DNA from 3 places in the Sporosarcina sp. G11-34 genome. Region 2 is predicted to be linked to each of the others. Evidence: riboswitches for the same ligand, from Rfam matches in the RefSeq annotation. Region 2 holds a riboswitch; each other region holds the start of a gene.
What was found. A riboswitch is a leader RNA that binds a small molecule or an ion and turns the genes downstream of it on or off. The one in region 2 is predicted to bind FMN.
Positions count from the first base shown of each region.

Region 1: linked by a shared signal. The riboswitch ahead of ribD (bifunctional diaminohydroxyphosphoribosylaminopyrimidine deaminase/5-amino-6-(5-phosphoribosylamino)uracil reductase RibD) and the one ahead of KSU66_RS13445 (ECF transporter S component) in region 2 are both predicted to bind FMN.
Region 3: linked by a shared signal. The riboswitch ahead of ribD (bifunctional diaminohydroxyphosphoribosylaminopyrimidine deaminase/5-amino-6-(5-phosphoribosylamino)uracil reductase RibD) and the one ahead of KSU66_RS13445 (ECF transporter S component) in region 2 are both predicted to bind FMN.

Region 1 covers NZ_JAHNZW010000003.1:183,956-189,319, forward strand. Annotated here, with positions in the region: gene KSU66_RS05100 (class I SAM-dependent methyltransferase) at 1-40, shown strand, start outside; gene KSU66_RS05105 (S-ribosylhomocysteine lyase) at 54-524, shown strand; gene KSU66_RS05110 (OsmC family protein) at 780-1,247, shown strand; gene proB (glutamate 5-kinase) at 1,383-2,483, shown strand; gene KSU66_RS05120 (glutamate-5-semialdehyde dehydrogenase) at 2,567-3,814, shown strand; FMN riboswitch at 4,158-4,305, shown strand; gene ribD (bifunctional diaminohydroxyphosphoribosylaminopyrimidine deaminase/5-amino-6-(5-phosphoribosylamino)uracil reductase RibD) at 4,366-5,364, shown strand, end outside.
Region 2 covers NZ_JAHNZW010000008.1:148,846-154,209, reverse strand. Annotated here, with positions in the region: gene KSU66_RS13460 (ATP-binding protein) at 1-1,614, shown strand, start outside; gene sigX (RNA polymerase sigma factor SigX) at 1,660-2,187, shown strand; gene KSU66_RS13450 (hypothetical protein) at 2,188-3,411, shown strand; FMN riboswitch at 3,489-3,620, shown strand; gene KSU66_RS13445 (ECF transporter S component) at 3,781-4,365, shown strand; gene KSU66_RS13440 (ferredoxin) at 4,409-4,660, opposite strand; gene KSU66_RS13435 (helix-turn-helix domain-containing protein) at 4,779-5,364, shown strand, end outside.
Region 3 covers NZ_JAHNZW010000009.1:34,477-39,840, reverse strand. Annotated here, with positions in the region: gene ribE (riboflavin synthase) at 1-242, opposite strand, end outside; partial or broken gene KSU66_RS14030 (hypothetical protein) at 249-500, opposite strand; gene ribD (bifunctional diaminohydroxyphosphoribosylaminopyrimidine deaminase/5-amino-6-(5-phosphoribosylamino)uracil reductase RibD) at 587-1,330, opposite strand; FMN riboswitch at 1,391-1,537, opposite strand; gene KSU66_RS14020 (glycine betaine ABC transporter substrate-binding protein) at 1,635-2,555, opposite strand; gene KSU66_RS14015 (ABC transporter permease) at 2,552-3,403, opposite strand; gene KSU66_RS14010 (quaternary amine ABC transporter ATP-binding protein) at 3,396-4,658, opposite strand; gene KSU66_RS14005 (GbsR/MarR family transcriptional regulator) at 4,877-5,364, shown strand, end outside.

The DNA of each region.
Region 1 (5,364 bases), on a different contig from region 2:
TAATGATTATGTTTGGCTCATGGACGCAACTAAACAATAGGGGAGAGATATAAATGGAGAAAATGAACGTCGAAAGCTTTAACTTAGATCATACAAAAGTAGCCGCACCATATGTGCGTTTAGCAGGTACTAAAAAAGGATCATTCGGTGATGAAGTGTACAAATATGATCTCCGTTTTACACAACCGAATAAAGAGTTTATGAAAATGCCGGCCTTGCATTCAATTGAGCATCTAATGGCGGAAAATATTCGAAATCATTCGGATCAAATTGTAGATATTAGCCCAATGGGTTGCCAAACGGGGTTTTATTTATCTCTTATAAATCATGATGATTATGATGAAGTACTTAGCATTTTAGAAAAAACATTGGAAGACGTGGTTGTGGCAACCGAGGTGCCGGCATGCAACGAAGTACAATGTGGGTGGGCTGCAAGCCACAGTTTAGAAGGTGCAAAGGAACTTGCGAAAAATATGCTTTCGAAAAAAGCTGAATGGCGCCAAGTATATGCTAAGGAAGCGTAATGAATGTGTTCGGCAATGTACAAGAATTAGTTGGAAACACGCCCGTTGTTGCAATTAGCCATATTCGGACTCCAAGCAATTGTCGTATTTCTTGCGAAACTCGAGTATCTAAACTTGGGCGGGGGAATAAGGAAGATAATTCGTAGAGCAAGCCAATCCATGGTTTGCTCTTTTCGCATAGGAGCAACAAACACATATAAGTCACTAAAAAAGGTATAATGGATAAATAAGCACTTCAAAAAGGAGTGGATTTGAATGGCGGAACATTATTTCCATTTAAAAGCAGAGTGGCCCGGTTTACGAAATGATGTTGGAACAATTAAGTCAGGAAATTTAAAAACAGAAGTATCAATCCCGCCTGAAATGGACGGGCCTGGGGTAGGAACGAATCCAGATGAAATGCTTCTGGGAGCCGCTGCTACTTGTTATATCATTACATTGGCCGCAATCATGGAACGAAGTGGACTCGAAAAAGAAGCACTCACGATGGAGTCTGTTGGTATTGTTGATGTAACAAAAGGCATCATTACATATAAACGTATTATTCATAAGCCCATGATAGTATTGAAGTCTTCTGCAACTAGAAGGGATATAGGGCTTGCACAACGACTAGCTGAGAAAGCAGAGTCAACGTGTATGATTAGCCGTGCGATTCAAGGTAATGTTAAAGTGGAATTAGAAGTGACAGTCGAAATAGGGAAAAATAAAAATGAATTAGTCTAATCTAATGAATAAATATACAGTTGTATTTATAATTAGTCACAAATGACTTTCTTTTTCCTTTCCTTTATAGTAAAATACTACTTATGAGATAAACGGATATAATAATAAATACACCATATATAGGGGAAATGCAAAATGAAGAAAAAGCGTATCGTTGTAAAAATTGGGAGCAGTTCATTAACAAATGCTCAAGGTGAAATTGATCAAGTAATGTTTGATGATCATATACATGCCGTAGCGGCTCTTCGCGAGGCTGGGCATGAAGTATTGTTAGTTTCTTCGGGTGCAGTTGCAGCGGGTTTTGCGAAATTGGGATACGGCTCAAGACCGATTACATTAAAAGGTCGGCAAGCGGCGGCGGCAGTTGGGCAAGGTTTACTTATACAATCTTACATTGATAAGTTCAGCGAGTTTTCCATTATGCCTGCACAAATTTTGTTGACTCGAGACGATTTTACGAACCGAGAACGATACAGAAATGCGTATGCAACAATTATGGAACTATTGGAACGCAGAATGTTACCCATTATTAATGAGAATGACACGGTATCTGTGAGAGAATTGACTTTTGGAGATAATGATATGTTGTCATCATTGGTTAGTGGATTTATACGTGCGGATCAGCTCATTATTTTAACAGATATCAATGGACTTTATGATGCAAATCCCCGTGATAATCCAAATGCAAAAAAGTTTGATTATCTTGAAGAGATTACGGATGAGATGTTAGGATTTACAAAAGGGACGGGTTCAAAGGTTGGAACTGGCGGCATGAAATCGAAATTATTGGCAGCGAAAACCGCTTTATCTGTAGGCGTACCTGTCTTCATCGGGCGCGGAAGCGGTACAAATAAGTTGATTGAAATTTTGGAAGGTAACGGTGACGGCACATATATTTCCAATAAAACCCGAAATAATATTAATATCAGTCAACAATGGATTGCGATGCATTCAGAGTCATCGGGGAAAATTTACGTCGATCAAGGTGCCGAAGAGGCTATCCTATTTAATAGCAAAAATTTATTGCCAGCGGGTATTTTTAAAGTCCAAGGCAGCTTTCAAAAAGGTGATGTTGTTGAGGTTTTTGGTATGAATGGGTTGATTGGAAAAGGTGAAGTAACGTATTCTTCGACCGACCTAGCCGACGTCATAGGAAAACGTAGTGAAGAACGTGGAAGGCGAGCAGGGGCAACCCAAGTCGAGGTCATTCATCGGGACAAATGGGTAAGAATATAATGAAAAAATATATGTGAAATTCATCGAAGGTGCCTTAGAGATAGGAAAAAAGGGAGGAAATATAGATGGGTAATGTAGATACAATAAGTGAAGTTCAACTTAAAGGTCGGAAAGCAAAAGTAGTAAGTTCCCAATTAGTTACGATTACAACGAAAGAAAAAAATGATGCACTTATTCTAATTGCAGAACAATTACTATTAGACGAAACGTATATTTTAAGTGAAAATAAAAAGGATCTTCAAGCAGGAAAAGAAAATGGGCTGACAGACGAAGTACTTGACCGTATTATGCTAAATGACAAGCGAATTCAAGACATGTCTGATGCCATACAATTATTAGTTCAACTAAAAGATCCAGTTGGGGAAACGATTGAATCGATTACGAAAGAAAATGGATTGGTCATTAATAAAAAACGTGTTCCACTGGGCGTTATCGGCATGATTTATGAAGCACGTCCAAACGTAACAATTGATGCAGCAACGCTTTCTTTGAAAACGGGGAATGCTGCCATTTTAAGAGGAAGTTCTTCGGCTAAATATTCAAACCAAGCGCTTATTGAATCGATTCATAAAGCACTTGAAAAGAGCACAATTCCAGTCGACGCGGTACAGCTTATTGAAGATACGAGTAGAGAAACGGCAAAGGAATTATTTACACTAAAAGAATATTTAGATGTACTGATTCCGCGTGGTGGTAAGAATTTAATTGACACAGTTGTTCGTGAGTCAACGGTGCCTGTATTAGAAACGGGAGCTGGGAACTGTCATGTATTCATCGATGAAACAGCGGAGCTGGAAATGGCTACTCAAATTGTGTTGAATGCTAAATTACAACGCCCGTCTGTCTGTAATGCAATTGAATCGATTGTTGTCGATGAAAAATGGTTCACAAAACATGGAAAAGAACTTATTTCTGTCCTTCAGAAAAATGCTGTTGACGTTTTCGGCGACGAAACGGTAAGTGCGGCGTCTGATTACGTAAAACTAGCTACTGAAGAAGCTTGGTCTACAGAGTATTTAGGATTAGCTGTCAGTGTAAAAGTAGTGAAGAGTGTAGATGAGGCAGTCGCTCATATTAATAAATATGGGACGAAGCATTCGGAGTCTATTGTAACGAATGATGATAACAATGCAGCAATATTTTTAAGTAAAGTAGACGCGGCAGCAGTATATCATAATGCCTCAACTCGTTTTACAGATGGATTTGAATTTGGGTACGGTGCAGAAATCGGCATTAGTACCCAAAAACTTCATGCAAGAGGACCTATGGGATTAGAAGCACTGACATCTAGTAAATTTGTTATTCAAGGAAACGGACAAATTCGCCAATAAAATAGTACAGTATATAAAAATGCCAAACCGATTGCCATTCGGTTTGGCGTTTTTTTGTTTTTTGAAACTTATAAAATAAATTTTTGAAAACTTTACGTGAATTTAACTTTCAACTTGTAATTGGTTCAATCATGTTGGTCTATCAAATGGATATGAATTTGAAACGATTGAGCTTGGTGCAGAAACTTTTGCATTACAAGGAAATAAAGGTGGAACTAAATTGTACTATTAGTTTACGGGTGAAGATGGTGAGTATACACTTTTAGTTTTGTATATGGAGAAATAATAAAACTTTTTTGATTTAATCGAAGTAATGTGATAAATTGAAATCAGTACGTATAAAAAAACTCTTCGGGGCAAGGTGAAATTCCTTACCGACGGTGATCGAGCGATTGCTCGTAAGTCCGTGACCCGTTCTTTCTTTTTGAAAGACGGTGGAGCTGGTGAAATTCCAGGACCGACAGTTATAGTCTGGATGGGAGAAGTTGTTTAGTTATACGTACTATGTTCGGTCCACTCTGTCTTTTCGTTTGTTGAAAGGAGGAATGGCCATGACTCATGAATATTATATGAAAATTGCTCTTGATTTGGCGCGTAGTGCAGAAGGTCAAACGTCACCGAATCCACTAGTCGGTGCGGTTTGTGTAAAAGATGGCCAGATTATCGGAACAGGTGCGCACTTAAAAGCGGGGACTCCTCATGCTGAAGTGCATGCATTGACGATGGCAGGCTCAGAAGCGAAAGGTGCAGACCTTTACGTCACACTCGAACCTTGCGCTCATACAGGTAAAACAGCACCTTGTACGGAACTTGTGATCTCCACAGGAATCCGCCGTGTTTTTATCGCGTCTATTGATCCGTTCCCAGCCGTTAATGGCAAAGGAATAGAGCTTCTTAAAGCTGCTGGAATTGAAGTTTTTACCGGCATTTTAAAAGAAGAGGCAGAGCAGTTAAACCGAGCATTTTTTCATTTTATTAAACACGGTAAACCATACGTCACCTTGAAAGCCGCCTCAACACTTGACGGTAGACTTTCAACGCAGACTGGGGACAGCAAATGGATTACATCAGTTGCATCAAGAACCGATGTCCATCACCTCCGCCATACCCATGACGCAATTTTGGTCGGCGTACAAACCGTACTTCAAGATAACCCTTTCCTAACCACCCGATTGCCCCTTGGTGGAAAGAATCCAATTCGTATTATTTTAGACAGGCGTCTCCGGACACCTAAAACAGCTAACGTCATTACAGACGGTGCTGTAGAAACAATCATTTTCACACTCGATTCCGCAAAAAAAGAACCGGTTTTTTCAGAATATCCACTTGTTACAATTGAGTCGATTTCTGAAGAAGTAGATTTTTTAGAAGAAGTATTACGTCGCCTAGCAACTAAAGGAATTATGACGTTATTTGTTGAAGGCGGCAGCCAAGTTCATTCTAGCTTCATTAACGAAGGCCTAGCAGATGAACTGTATTTGTATATGGCTCCCAAACTAATTGGCAATGGTACGTCTTTATTTATGGATACTCAACGGAACAATATGGAA
Region 2 (5,364 bases):
AAAATTGTCTGGCAATATGATGGTCAACATTCAATGTCCCCTATCATTCAAGACATTCTTGATGATGAGACGAACGCACTTATAGTAAATGAAGCCGGTGAGATTACCCATAGTTTTCATAATGGATTACATAAAGAAGAAATTCAGAAGAAAGTACTTTCAGAGCCCGCATTTCAATCTATATCTTCTTCAGGCAAACCGATATTCAAAGAAATGATTTTGCCATCAATTACTGACAAAGATGTAATGGGGAAATATATGGTTCTTGCAGAGCCATTTGAAGGAGACACAGGAATAAAAGGAACTGTTTATATTTACCAAAGTCTTGATTCGATCCATCGGACGACTAATCGAACAACATCCATTGTATTTTTATCTGCATTTATAGCATTCATACTAACGACGATTTTTGCATTTTTCTTATCCACTCGAATCACTTCTCCATTAAGGGAAATGCGCCTCGCTGCTTTCGAGTTATCAAAAGGGAATTTCGATACGAAGTTACCAGCTTTACAAAACGATGAAATCGGGCAACTGGCGACTGCATTTAATCAGATGGGAAGACAACTCAAATATCATGTCGAGTTAATAAGTCAGGAAAAAGAGCAACTTTCAAGTATTCTAACATCTATGACGGATGCGGTTATCACTTTCAACCGAGATTACACAATTTTGCTAAGCAATCCGCAAGCAGAAAAACTACTTCAAAATTGGTATTTTAAAAATGATGCAAAAGAACAAACGATACCACCGGAGTTGTATCATATGTTAGATCATGTCTTGACATTTTCAGAGGAAGTTGAAGATGAACTTGAAATCAGCGGTCAATTTTACAATATCTCAATTAGCCCATTGTATAGCGGCAGTAGTATTCGAGGTGCCGTAGCCGTACTACGTGATATGACAGCACAGCATCAGCTTGATAAGCTGAGGTCCGATTTCATAGCTAACGTGTCACATGAACTGCGCACGCCAATTTCGATGCTGCAAGGGTATAGTGAAGCGATTATTGATGGTGTACCGTCAAACGACGAAGAACGTAATGAAATGGTGCAAATTATTCATGATGAATCGAAAAGAATGAGTCGACTTGTCACAGATTTGCTCGACCTAGCTCGAATGGAATCCGGACATATGAGGCTTTATAAAGATTCGTTATCGATGATTCCATTTCTTGAACGGGTCGTCACTAAATTCACGCAAACGGCTAGGGATTCGGATGTTTCGTTATCTTTCGACTTTAAAAAAGATGATGAAATCTTTTTAAATGCGGATGAAGATCGATTGGAACAAGTATTTACAAATCTAATTGATAATGCGATACGCCATACACCCGAATCAGGTTCTGTAACTCTACGTATCGAAAAGTATATAGATACGTGTGAAATCATTGTTTCTGATACGGGTTCCGGTATTCCAGAAGGTGATTTACCGTTTATTTTTGAAAGGTTTTATAAAGCCGATAAAGCGCGAACAAGAGGTAAAGGCGGAACGGGTCTTGGACTAGCGATTGCTAAAAATATTATCGATTCGCATGACGGAATGATTTCTGCCGAAAGAGGGGTTGAAGGGGGAACAATCTTCAAATGTACGCTACCTCTTGAAAAAGTGTAACTGTTTGAAGAGAGACACGACTAATACAATGAACGGGGGGATTTCATGGACGACTCCGTTTTCCACCGGCTTTATGAGCAGTACCACCAAGATGTGTTTAAGTTCCTTATTTACTTGACTAGGAACCGAGATCACGCCGAGGATCTCTCGCATGAAGTGTATGTGAGGGTACTAAGAGCATATGCTGGTTTTGAAGGGAAGAGTTCTGAAAAGACATGGCTTTTTTCAATAGCGAAAAACGTCGCAATCGATCATTTCAGAAAAAGTTCAGTTCGAAAAAAGCATCTTTACGATAAATTCGATTGGGAAAAAAGTGAACTCGTGTCTACGGGAATTTTGCCCGATGAAATGGCAATTATGAGCGAAGAAATGAGAGAGTTGTTGAAAGAACTCGATATGTGTACGGGTGATCAGAAAATGGTCATCGTCATGCGTTACTTCCATGACTTATCTATTGCTGAAACCGCTGAAGTGCTTGACTGGACAGAAGGAAAAGTCAAAACAACACAGCATAGGGCCATTAAATCTTTACAGAAAAAAATGAATGCTCTTCCGGCAGAAGGGAGAAACTAGATGCCCAATAATAACTGGGATAATCAAAAGATTGAAGAACTACTGAAACAAGCGCCGACTATTCAAGATCATCGCCCCAAGTCAGAAGTATTGGCGAAACTTAAACAAGATGAGCGCTTTCGAAAATTGAATCGTAAAAAAGTCGCTTCTAAATGGATTCCGGCATTTGTTGCTGTTGCGGCACTCCTTCTGCTAAGTGTGCTTCTTCCGTCAATGCTGCGTGGGAACGAGGCGAAAATGGATCGGGCAAGTGAGGATAGTGATCTAACAATTACGCGAAACGTCGAAGTCGGGGATTCTTCCAAGGCTGCAAACGAGAATGGTACCGCGATTTCGGATGTTTACGAGGAAAGCGCAAAGGAGTCCTCTTTAGTTTTAGCAAGTAAAAATAATGCTAGCCACATACTTCTTCCGGGTCACCTCGATAGGATGCGGGCATTCCGCATAGGTCTGACTACGGATGCGAATGTTATACCTGTTACATTTCTTATTTCGGAACAACAGATTATTGCAGATTTTCCTGAAGGGGAACCGAGTACTGTTGAACTATACAATATGTATGCGACAGAAATTCCAGAGGAAGAGCTTGGGTTTGATGATTATCATCCGTATAAAGGTAAGTTGACGTTGAAAGACAGTATAATTAGTCATATAGTCCCTGAAGGTCATAACTACGATTTATCCCCTGCTGCATTGGGCGTATACGAAAAGTCAGTCGATGAAACGTTTATTGATTATGACAAGTTTAAAACAGTCGATGACAATGGAGAACTTGTGAATTTTGGTTATGTTGGATTGATGGAAGTGAAAGAGTTATATAAAGGAAAAAGACCTTTACCATATTATAAGTATGTCATGCCTTCGGGGGAAACGTATCTTACACCGGATGGCGGTACTTATTTTGCCACTGTTGAAGAAGCGCTCGTCGCTATGAAGAAAGCGCCAAACGACATGGTTGAAGTGCTTGTCCCCGAACAAACGAATTATGAAGTCCGTGTTGCCGATGGAGTTGCCATCGTCAGCTTTAAAGAAATATTGGATTTATCGCAAATGAATCCAACAGATGCATTGGCAATGATTGAAGGGTTTATGTTGACAGCCCAAAACTACCATATGGTTACGAAGCTCGAAAACGTTCAACAATCGGAGTTTGGCAATTATAATTTAACAGCTAATTTACCAGAACCAGTAGCTGTCAATCCGTATTATTTAACCGGAAATTGAAGTTGAAAGTGTTTTGTAAACAATCAAGTTTACAAAACACTTTTTTTATTATATGATGGGTTCGTAACATAATATTGATTCATCTTCGGGGCAGGGTGTAATTCCCGACCGGCGGTAATGGAAATTGATTTTCCGAGCCCGCGAGCTGCAAGGCTGATTCTGGTGTGATTCCGGAGCCGACAGTAAAGTCTGGATGGGAGAAGGTGAAGGTGCGGTCTTCTATTTGTGTTGTCCACAAAGAGGATGCTTATTTAAGTGTACCTTTCCAACTCCTTAGAGCTTTTTAGCTTTGGGGAGTTTTTTGTCGACATATATAGAGTGGCTAGCCTTTCCTCTTTTGAAGTGAATCGCAAAAGGAGAGAGGAACAATTGAAAAATATTAAATTAAGAAAAATGCTTGTCATCGCAATGCTAGGAAGTATGGCAACAATCTTAATGCAATTCAATTTCCCGTTACCAGCTATACCAGGATTCCTGAAATTTGATTTTGGTGAAATACCTGCAGTATTGGCTATTTTAACGATGGGACCCGTTGCTGGAATTACCGTTGAGGTTATTAAAAACGTCTTGCATTGGTTCTTCACAGGAAGTCCGACAGGCGTTCCGGTAGGAGAAATTGCGAACTTAGTAACTGGAATTTTATTTATTTTACCAATCTACTTTATTTTCAATAAATACCGTAGTAATAAAGGTCTTGCTAGCGGACTAATCGTTGGAACGCTATCTATGGCTATCGGTATGAGCTTCTTGAATTATGTCGTATTCTTACCAATGTACACATATTTCTTGAATATGCCAGCTACAACTGGTGACGCGCTCTATACAATGATTATTTTAGGAATCTTACCATTCAATCTTATAAAAGGTATTATTATTATGGTAATTTCATTACTCCTTTACAATAGTATGAAACAGTGGATTGCTAAACAACGTTCTGAATTAATGGCCAAATAAAAAAGATCGTTTCCGGGATTTCTCGGAAACGATCTTTTTCTATTTAGTCTTCATATTTTAGTGCGTCGCCGTCGAACGGGGCGTCTGCAACTTTTATGGAATCAGTTGGACAACCATCGAATGCGTCCTCCAAGTCTTCTGACAGTTCTTCTGGAACTTGGGCAGTACCCATGTTATCATCTAGGATAACGAAAGCGATTCCGTCATCGTCATAATCGTAAATGTCAGGCGCCGCGGCCCCACAAGCACCACATGCAATGCACGTATCCTGATCAACGATTGTATATTTAGGCATGGTTAAGTCTCTCCTCTTCTTTACGTACAACACAATTTGTCTTCGATATCATTCTAAAGATGTTTCCAAAAGTTTTCAACATAAAAACACTTTTTTTAGAACGGGGGAATGCAAACAAGTGAAACTCTCATCAATACTATTGTCAATTATCAGCAGAATGGACGGGGAACGTACTATTTATGCTGGATTACACTTGTTACGTGGAAAGCGTTCGGGACAAACTTTGTCAGACGTGGAATACTATAACTTGAAAGCTTTCTTTGGGATATTGCCCAAACTAAAAATCGAATTATACGACGAAGCAGCTGGAGTATTGATAAATTCCGGTTATTTGTCAATTACAGAACATTCACTTGTAGTGTTGACAGAAAAAGGACGGTCCTTTGCAACGACTCTACCGACATATTATTTTAATGGGTGGGATTACAGAGGAAATGAAATGATTTTTTACGCTAGATTGTCATTATTTGTGCAGACGATCTCCAATTTTAGACTAGGCGAAAAGTCATTTATGCCTATTGAAAAAGATTATGAAATCCAAACATTTGTAAAATCACTTGTTCACGGGCAACCTATTCATGAGCCTTCTTTTTCTCTTCAATTCATGAAAGAACTTTCCCGTTGTATTGAAAAGAGTAAAATGACAGATATACAAAAAACAATTTTAACCCATCGGTTAGTAGGCGGTGGGTTAACAGGCTGGA
Region 3 (5,364 bases), on a different contig from region 2:
ACTGTACTGCCTGAACGGAGCGCATGAAGTGTTGTCGCTTTAACAGTTTCTGGCATAACATCTGCAGTAAAATGACGGGCTGAAAAGTCAGCTACAGTGAGACAAACACCATTAACCGAAATGCTGTCCCCCTTACTCACATCACTAAGCACTTTTGTACAGCTAATCGCAAGTTGTAGCGAAGTTGCACCTTGCGTAACGGCCGAAACTGTCCCAATTTCTTCTACAATTCCTGTAAACAAAATGTGTCATTCCTCCTTGAGAAACTTTACGTAAAGTCGAATATACTCTCCGATTTTATGTACATCGATGAATCTAAGCAATTCGCTTTCTGCCATTAAGTGCCTTGTTTCGTCCATAAATAAAGAAGTTAGCTTGTCTATCAGCTGTGGCGCCATGAATAAATAAAGCTCATCTGCAAGTTTTGCATTGATGAAACTTGTTTGAACACAACGACCGTTCTCGACAATTAACGTCAAAATCCCTTTATTCGCAAGACGTGTTAAATGTTCTTCTTAAAAATCTACTTCTCCAGAAATCAACTTTACTATAACAAGTGGATAAGCTAAAAAAGCCGGTTCTATTATCATAGAATCGCGTGTAAAAATGATTGGTTCCACAGCTCCATCAATAATGACAGCTGCTGTTTAAGGCGCCCTGAGATGCCTGTCTTACTAATTCGTATTGGATTCTTTCCACCATGGGGCAATCGGGTGGTGAGGAAAGGATTATCATGAAGCACGGTTTGTACGCTGACCAAAATAGCATCGTGGGTATGGCGGAGGTGATGGACATCGATTCTTAATGCTGTCGATGTAATCCATTTGCTGTCCCCAGTTTGCGTTGATAGACTACCGTTATGAGTTGCGGCAGCTTTCAAGGTAACGTATGGTTTCCCGTGTTTGACAGTTTGAAAAAATGCTCGACTTAACTGCTCTGCCTCTTCTTGTAATATACCGGTGATTATTTCTGTTCCGGCAACTTTTAGAAGTTCAATTCCCTTCCCGTTAACGGAAGGAAACCGATCGATGGACGAGATGATTACACGGCGGATTTCACTTGAAATAATTAATACTGTGCAATGATTGGTTTCTCTTTTATGCACACATGGTTCAAGTGTTACGTAAAGGTCAGCACCCTTAGTTTCCGTTCCCGCCGTTCTCAGTGCATGCACTTCAGCATGGGCTGTCCTAGCCTTTAAGTGCGCACCTGTCCTGATAATTCGACCTTCTTTTACACAAATAGCGCCGACAAAAGGATTTGGTGAAGTTTGACCTTCTTCGCTACGTGCAAGATTGAGAGAGAGTTTCATATCGTTTTTAGGTTCCATAAAAATTCTCCCTTTTCATATAAGAAAAGGGCAGAGCCTACAAGCATAGCACGTCTATCCAAACAACTTCTCCCATCCAGACTTTAACTGTCGGTGCTAGATTTACACTAGCTCCACCGCCTTCCTAAAAGGAAGGGCGGGTCACGGACTTACGAGCCATGCTCGATCACCGTCGGTAAGGAGTTTCACCTTGCCCCGAAGAGTTTGTATTCAACGTACTCTGTTAAACTTACCACACTTAAAAATTATAATCAAAAAAAGACGCAGTCCATTAAAACGGAACTGCGTCTTTCCACATACTCTATTATTCTTTCAAGTCTTCAATCGAGTCAATGTCCATATAACTTGGAACGACTAAACCGATTTTAACACCTGTCATATTAGTTCCTAAATCTTCGATATCACCTTCAAATTTATCAACATACGTTTTGTGTGTAATTGGTAACCACGCAGCAAGTGATGCGTCTGCACTGCCATCAGCAATTGCTGTAAATAATGGACCTGCTTCAACTTGTACCAATGTAACCTTATAACCAACTTGCTCAAGAACAAGCTTCATAACATTATGGCTCGCAATTTCACTATCCCATGCAACATATGCTAGTTTGATTTCGTCGCCATCTACTTCAGCTACACCATCAGTCCACTCTGCAACTTTATCTTCATTTGCATCAACCCAAGTTTGCGCTGCAACTTCTTCTTTTTCACCGTCTTGAATAGCAATCATTACTTCACCCATATCATCTTCAGACCAGTTGAAGTTAGATAAAATCGTGTGTGCTTCTGGTAAATCATCTGCTAATCCTACACGTCCAATTGTATGGATTTCTTCTTCTCCACCATACGAACCCTTTGGATCTTCAAGGTATTTCAAATCAAATTTTGCGAATTTCCAGTGTGGTGTCCAACCAGTAACGATAATCGGTTCTTCATTTTCATATGCTTTTTTCAAAGATGCTGTCATCGCTGCACCAGAACCTGTTGTAACTGACCATTCATCTAACTCGTAATCTACAATAGCTCGATCAGTCGCTTCCATAATCCCTGCGCCTGGATCGACTCCTGTAATTTTGTAGTCAAGTGCCTCACCAACCGCTTCTTTAGTTGGTGTATCTGGTGTATCTACAGCACCTTCGTCTTTCTCATTATCGCTACCACATGCAGCAAGTCCTACAGCTAGTAAAGCTACTGCGCCAAGACCTAATACTTTTTTCTTAATACTCATTTTGTTTTTCCTCCTTGTTTTCTAGCTCCGGCATGTTGTGTAATTCTGTCCAAGATAATCGCTACGATTACGATGGCTACACCTGTTTCAACGCCGACACCTGTTTTCAATTGTGTTACTGCTCTGTAAACTTCTGCACCTAGTCCTGGTGCACCTACCATTGAAGCTATTACAACCATTGACAATGACAGCATAATACTTTGGTTGACACCTGCCATAATCGTTGGTTTCGCAAGCGGTATTTGAATTTTGCTTAACCGCTGCCAAGTTGTTGACCCAAATGCTTCTGTCGCTTCAATTAAGTCTTCAGGTACTTGTTGAATCCCTAACATTGTTAGTCGAATTGTTGGCGGCATTGAGAAAATAACCGATGCAACAACCCCTGGAACAACTCCAATATTGAAGAAGAATATTGCTGGAATCAAGTAGACGAATGCTGGCATTGTCTGCATGAGATCCAATATCGGGTTAATAACTTTTCTTGCTGCTGCTTGTTGTGAAGCCCAAATCCCAATCGGAACGCCTATTGCTATGGCGAAAACAACTGAGGTCAGTACAAGTGCAAGCATTTGTAACATTGGATACCAATAGCCTAAATAATCAATGAAGAGGAACCCGACCAATGTGAAAATCCCGATATTTCTACTAGATATCCACCATGCAAGCAAGGCAAAAATAATTGCAAGCAATATTGAAGGAATGACCGCCATGCCATTTACAGATCCTTCAACAATTGTTTCTAGTAATACTGCAATTCCATCAAAAACTGTACTAAACGTAGTAACAAGCCAATCTACACCATTATCAATCCAATCAGCAAATGGAATTCGAGGTAAAAGTTTATCCATCTATCTTCACCTCCGAAGTCATTTCATCCATAGAATCGACAATCCCATTTTCGTTAATAAACTGATTATTACCAGCTAGTGCACCAATGAGCGCCCCGCGGATAATAATCCCTTGCAGTCGATTTTTTACATCCACGACTGCAACTGGTATTGTTGCAGTTGAAACCATATCAAACAAATCCGTAAGTATACTATCTTCTGGAATTGTAAGCACATCAGTAATAAGTACATCTTCTAGCTTCAGATTTTTTTCAGTTGCAGTAACTGCATCTTGGGCTTTAACGGCTCCAAGCAAGCGGCCACGTTTATCCACAACATAAATAGATGAAATACGAAGCGTCTTCATAAGTCTAAGCGCAACTCTAGGACCACGGTCAATTTGCACCGTATCGGCTCTCTTCATAATGTGTGCTGCTGTTAACACTTTAGATAAGTCGACGTCTTCAACAAACTTTTCAACATATTCATTGGACGGATTCATTAGTATTTCTTCCGGGGTACCAATTTGAACGATTTCCCCGTCCTTCATTAACGCGATTCTGTCGCCAATTCTTAATGCTTCATCTAAATCATGCGTTATAAAGATAATTGTTTTTCTCATATCATCATGTAACTGTAGTAACTCATCTTGCATATCTTTTCTAATAAGTGGGTCAAGTGCGCTAAATGCTTCATCCATTAACAATATATCTGGATCATTAGCAAGTGCTCTTGCTAATCCCACACGCTGTTGCATTCCACCACTCAATTGCGATGGTAACTGATCTTCATACCCTGCAAGTCCAACTAACTTTAAGGACTCCACTGCTTTTGCCTGTCGCTCTTCTTTAGGAATGCCTTGAATCTCTAAGCCGTATTCCGTATTGGAGAGGATACTCTTATGAGGGAACAGTGCGAAGTTTTGAAAAACCATCCCAATCTTCTTGCGGCGAACTTCTCGAAGTTGCTCCTTGTTCATGCGAACGATGTCTTCACCATCAAGCAAAATATGGCCAGACGTTGGGTCTATTAATCTATTCAGTAGTCTAACGAGCGTCGACTTACCACTTCCAGATAACCCCATTATTACAAATATTTCACCATCATATACGTCAAATGATGCGTTCTTTACACCGACTGTCGCGCCGGTAGCTTTTAGTACTTCTTCTTTCGACTTACCTTCTCCAAGCAGTTGTGCCGCTCGTTTAGTGTTTCTACCGAAAATTTTCGAAGCATCTTTCACTTCGATCTTTTTCTTGGTAACTTGTTCAGTCATACTTACACTCCCTACAATCTCTAAATTTCCGAATGTCTATTAGTATAGCTGTAATCTATTTGCAATACAACAGTTTCCCCTAATTTCATTGGATATACAGTTTAAACTGTACGAACTTTGATTTGTAAAAGTTGCTTTTCTAAAATAAATGTACTACGCTATAGTAAATTAAGTAGTTTAAGCTTGCATAAAGCCCTTAGCTACAAGGAGTTGCGTAAATGAAAGGAAACGAAAGACTGGAAATTGCTCGTAAACGAATCGTTGAATCCATAGCTCAGAACATACACTTGTACGGCCTTCCAACTTCTGCCGGAAGACAATATGGTGTGATGTTTTTCCAAGACCGTCCGTTAACACTAGATGACATGTCAGAAAAACTTGGCATGAGTAAAACGAGTATGAGTACATCCGTAAGGGCATTGTCTGAATCAAAGTTAGTAGAGCGTGTGTGGGAACGCGGCGTTCGAAAAGATTTGTATAAAGCGAAGGATGATTGGTATCAAAACTTCATTGATATGTTTTCTATTAGATGGAGAAAATCTGTCACAACACATTCTAGTGCTATCAGAAGGTCAATCAGGGAGATAGAGCAGCTAATCTCTGAGGACATCTTAAGTGAGGAGCTTTTAGATGAAGCAAAATCCGATTTGGAAAAGCTCATTTACATTCGTGATTATTATGAGTGGCTAGATCGCCTCATCGACGC